Buchnera aphidicola (Therioaphis trifolii): one gene and its partner. The protein of the gene in region 2 interacts with the protein of the main gene of each other region in a pairwise test. Links are inferred from orthologs where the notes say so. Each region holds a gene or a part of one and is shown on either strand. Other genes may lie near its edges.

Region 1 (2,790 bases), 370 kb from region 2 along the record:
ATTTATATCATTAAAAAATATTTATGATATTAATAAAATAAAATGTTTAATTAAATACATTTAATTTAAAAGGAATATTTATGAAAATTAATCAATCAAATTTTAATATTATTTATAATAAAATTTTATTTAATATTGAAAATTATTTAGATAATTTTAATAGTAAAAATGATATAGATTATGAAAATAATTATCAAATGATGATTATATCATTTTCAAAAACAAATAAAATTATTATTAGTAAACAAGAATCATTAAAACAAATTTGGTTAGCAACAAGAGATAATGGATATCATTTTAATTATCAAAATTCTAATTGGATATGTAATCGCAGTAAACGTAATTTTTGGAGTATTTTAGAAGAATCATTTTATTTACAAGGAAAAGAAAAGGTAAATTTTAAAAAATTTTTAAAATAAAATTTTTCGGCGAAAGAGGATTTGAACCTCTGACCTACTGGTCCCAAACCAGTTGCGCTACCACGCTGCGCTATTCGCCGAATAAATTAAATTTTAAAATATTTTATATAAAATCATTGGGTGACTAATGGGATTCGAACCCATGACATCTGGAACCACAATCCAGAACTCTACCAACTGAGCTATAGTCACCAAAAATATATATTTAAAAAATATATTAACATATTTTTTATATTTAGTAAATATATTTAAAATAACTCATAATTTAATATGCGCTCGACAGGATTTGAACCTGAGACCTCTACCTTCGGAGGGTAGCGCTCTATCCAACTGAGCTACGAGCGCTATTATATAAAATAATATATTTTTAAATATAAAATTATATTTAAAAATATATTATATTAATATAATTATATAAATTATTTTTTTATAAATTTAAAATAAAAATATATTATTTTCGTTTCATCATATTAAAAAATTCATAATTAGTTTTTGTCATAGATAATTTATTAATTAAAAATTCCATGGCATCAATTTCACGCATGGGATGAATTATTTTTCTTAAAATCCACATTTTTTGAAGTTCTTCTGAAGAAGTTAATAATTCTTCTTTTCGAGTTCCAGAACGATTATAATCAATTGCTGGAAATACTCTTTTTTCAGATATTTTTCGTGATAATAATAATTCCATATTTCCAGTACCTTTAAATTCTTCATAAATTACTTCATCCATTTTAGACCCGGTATCAATTAAAGCAGTTGCAATAATAGTTAAACTACCTCCTTCTTCAATATTTCTTGCTGATCCAAAAAAACGCTTTGGTCTATGTAAAGCATTAGAATCAATACCACCTGTTAATACTTTTCCAGAAGAGGGTATAATAGTATTATAAGCACGCGCTAATCTTGTAATTGAATCTAATAAAATAATTACATCTTTTTTATGTTCTACTAAACGTTTTGCTTTTTCAATAACCATTTCAGCTACTTGAATATGTCGAAAAGCAGGTTCATCAAAGGTAGATGCTATTACTTCACCTTTTACTAATCGTTTCATTTCTGTTACTTCTTCAGGTCTTTCATCAATTAATAAAACCATTAATATACATTCTGAATGATTATATGCAATACTTTGAGCAATATTTTGTAATAACATTGTTTTTCCAGCTTTAGGGGGAGCAACAATTAAACCTCGTTGTCCTCTTCCTATAGGAGCAGATAAGTCCAATACACGAGTAGTTAAATCTTCTTTTGAACCATTACCCCGCTCCATTCTCAGTCGAGAATTAGCATGTAATGGAGTTAAATTTTCAAATAAAATTTTTTTTCTTACACTTTCAGGTTTTTCATAATTTACTGTATTTACTTTTAATAAAGCAAAATATCTTTCACCATCTTTTGGTGGTCTAATTTTACCAGAAATAGTATCACCTGTTCTTAAATTAAATCTTCGAATTTGACTAGGAGAAACATATATATCATCTGGTCCAGATAAATAGGAACTATCTTCAGAACGTAAAAAACCAAATCCATCCTGTAAAATTTCTAAAACTCCATCTCCGAATATATTTTCACCACTTGTTGAATGTTTTTTCAGAATATTAAAAATAATATCTTGTTTTCTCATTCGGGCTAAATTTTCTAACCCGATCTTATTACCAAGGATAATTAATTCAGAAACTAACATATTTTTAAGTGTAGTAAGATTCATAAATATTATTTCTTAATAAAAAAAATACTAATATATAATTTTAAAATATCAAAATAAGATTATTTTAAAATAAGGTATATAATAAATTTTTATATTTTTTTTAAATACCTTAATTATAATAATAACATGAAATTAAAAAAATATCTATAATTTTTATTTAATATTAAAAATAATAAATTATTAAATTATTTTATATTAAAATGTACATGTAATAATTTCTCTACTTCTGATTTAGCAATTACTCCAGAATTTCTTGCAATAATTTTTTTATTTTTTAAAAATAATAAAGTTGGTATACTTTGTATAGAATAATTTAACATAATATCCTTACAATCATCAACATTAACTTTTCCTACTATTAGTTTATTTTTATATTTTTTAGCAATTTCTTCTAAAATTGGAAAAAAAATTTTACATGGACCACACCAATCTGCCCAAAAATCAATTAAAACTGGAAATTTTGAATCTAAAACAATTTCTTGAAAATTATTATTCGTTAAAACAATGATATTATTTTTCATATTTTAAATTCCTATTTATTATACAATTATTAAAATATATTTATTATATTATGAATTTATTTTATTCTTTTAAATAATTTTCCCAAAGTAAATCATTTTTAGGTAATTCAAATAAAAAACGACTAGGTTTAATATCTAT
Region 2 (2,799 bases):
TATATATTTTATTATATATTAATAATAAAATATATTTTTATTTTTTTATTTTATATTTATATTATTTGATTCAATAATTATTCCACAACCCATAGTAGTTGATAATACTACTTTTTTTATAAAAGTTCCTTTTGAATTTTTTGGTTTATTTTTTTTAATTTCAGAAATTAATTGAATAAAATTTTCTTTAATGTGTTTAGAAGAAAAATTAATTTTTCCAATTGTAGTATGTATAATACCATTTTTATCATTTTTATATTGTATTTTTCCTTTTTTAAAATTTTTTACTGTTTCTTCAATATTATTTGTAATAGTTTCTGTTTTTAAATTTGGCATAAGTCCTCTTGGACCTAAAATTGGTCCTAATGTACTAACTATATTCATAGTATCAGGAGAAGCAATAATAACATCAAAATTATGTTTTTTATTTTTTAAAATTGGAATAATTTCTGATCCACCTGCTATATCTGCTCCATATTTTTTTGCTATATTAATATTTTCACCTTGTGTAAATACAGCTATTTTAATTTTTTTTCCTAAACCATGAGGTAAAATAGTTGTACCTCTTATATTTTGTTCTGTTTTTTTAGGATTAATACCTAAATTGATAGCTACATCTATACTTTCAATAAATTTTTTTGTTTGATATTTTTTTAATATTGTAATTGCTTCGTCAATATTATACTCTTTATTAATGTTAATGTTGTTTTTTAAATTTTTTTTTTTTTTTGTAATTTTTATCATTTAATCCTCTATTTTTAAACCCATAGATTTTGCAGTTCCTTGAATTGAATTTTTAATTTTTTCAATATTTGACCCTGTCATATCTTGTAATTTGATTTTTGCTATTTCTTCTATCTGTTTTTGATTAATAGTTCCTATTTTTTCTAATTTTGGTTTATTTGAACCTTTTTCAATTTTTGAATATTTTTTTAATAAATAAGATGTTGGTGGAGTTTTTGTAATAAATATAAATGATTTATCTGTATATACTGTAATGATGACTGGAATAGGAATTCCTTTTTCTAAATTTGAAGTTTGTTGATTAAAAGATTTACAAAACTCCATAATATTTATTCCTTTTTGACCCAATGCTGGTCCAATTGGAGGACTAGGATTAGCCATACCAGAAGATACTTGTAATTTAATGTATGATTGAATTTTTTTTGCCATAATTTTTTATTATAATAATTTTTTAATTTTATGAATATAATATTATATATTTTTATGAATTTTTTTCGACTTGATTAAAATTTAATTCTATAGGTGTTGATCTTCCAAATATTAATACTGATACTTTTAATCGATGTTTTCCATAATCAATTTCTTCAACAATACCCTGAAAATCTGAAAATGGTCCGTTTTTTATTCGTACCTTTTCTCCTTTTATAAATATTATTTTTGGTCTTGGTGTATCTCCTAATTGTAATAATCGATAATTAATTTTTTTTATTTCATCATCATTAATAGGAATTGGACAATCTGAAGTACCTCCTATAAATCCTATTACTTTAGGTATATTTTTAATTAAAGTCCAACTTTTTTCATTAATGTGCATATTAATTAAAATATATCCAGGGAAAAATTTAAATTCACTATTTTTTTTTTTTCCTGCTTTTATTTCTACTATTTTTTCTCCTGGAACCATAATTTTTCCAAATAAATTTTTTATTTGACTAGATTCAATTTGTTCTTTTATTTTTTTTACTGTTCTATTTTCAAAACCTGAAAAGGTTTGTAAAATATACCAATTTTTTTTTTGATAATTGTACATTTTAAAATCTTAAATTAAGAATAAATGTTATAATTATAAATAAAAATTTATCTATAATCCATAAAATTAAAGATAGTAAAATACTAATAATAAAAATAGAACATGTAATTTTTATTGTTTCATTAAATGATGGCCAATATATATTATTTATTTCTAATTTTATCATATTTATAAAATTTATTATTTTTATTTTTATATATATTATTTTTAAAAAATAATTTTTAATTTTTTGTATTATTTTTTTATACATTTTATCAGCATTATAATAATATAATTTAATATTGTTATTTTAATTTTATATTGTTTGCTGATACCCAGATTCGAACTGAGGGTCTCACCCTTACCAAGGATGTGCTCTAACCAAACTAAGCTATATCAGCTTTTAAGCGGGTAGCGGGAATCGAACCCGCATTATTAGCTTGGAAGGCTAAAGTAATAACCATTATACTATACCCGCTAATTAAAAAATATATTGGTGGAGGAAGGATTCGAACCTTCGAAGTCGATAGACGGCAGATTTACAGTCTGCTCCCTTTAACCACTCGGGAACTCCACCTATTTTTATTTATTATGCCGGCTACCGGAATCGAACTGGTGACCTACTGATTACAAGTCAGTTGCTCTACCTGCTGAGCTAAGCCGGCTTTTTAATTTTTAATATATATATATATATATATTACTTTTAGATGCCGAATTATGCAAGTTTAAATTTCATTTTTTTTAAAAAATATAAAAAAAATAAAAAAAAATTATAAATATATTATAATAATTATAATTTAAATAAATAATATTTTTTAATATTTTATTTTTTTTGAATATAAATAGGATATTATTATGAATCATTTATATAATTCTTATAAATATTTATATCAAAAAATTTTTGATATAAATTCTAAAATTGATATTTCTTTTGAATTTTTTCCACCCAAAATTTTTAATAAAGAAAATAACAATTTTTTATCTTCAATTAAAAAATTAAGTATTTTTCATCCTAATTTTATATCTATAACATGTACTCCAAGAAA

Evidence for each region. The genes of interacting proteins can lie anywhere in the genome.
Region 1: the proteins of nusG (region 2) and rho interact in binary tests that used the Escherichia coli proteins (3 or more experiments, as listed by UniProt). The link is inferred for Buchnera aphidicola (Therioaphis trifolii) from one-to-one orthologs.

Annotation. Positions count from the first base shown.
Region 1 is NZ_CP032996.1:407,394-410,183, forward strand. It holds rho (transcription termination factor Rho), read right to left. Parts: upstream 2,131-2,790; coding sequence 871-2,130; downstream 1-870. Other genes in the region: cyaY (iron donor protein CyaY), read left to right, coding at 81-419; trxA (thioredoxin), read right to left, coding at 2,316-2,651; D9V81_RS02100 (UvrD-helicase domain-containing protein), read right to left, coding at 2,713-2,790. UniProt on the Escherichia coli protein: Facilitates transcription termination by a mechanism that involves Rho binding to the nascent RNA, activation of Rho's RNA-dependent ATPase activity, and release of the mRNA from the DNA template.
Region 2 is NZ_CP032996.1:37,029-39,827, forward strand. It holds nusG (transcription termination/antitermination protein NusG), read right to left. Parts: upstream 1,775-2,799; coding sequence 1,226-1,774; downstream 1-1,225. Other genes in the region: rplA (50S ribosomal protein L1), read right to left, coding at 46-744; rplK (50S ribosomal protein L11), read right to left, coding at 745-1,173; secE (preprotein translocase subunit SecE), read right to left, coding at 1,776-2,024; D9V81_RS00200 (methylenetetrahydrofolate reductase), read left to right, coding at 2,609-2,799. UniProt on the Escherichia coli protein: Part of the processive rRNA transcription and antitermination complex (rrnTAC). The complex forms an RNA-chaperone ring around the RNA exit tunnel of RNA polymerase (RNAP).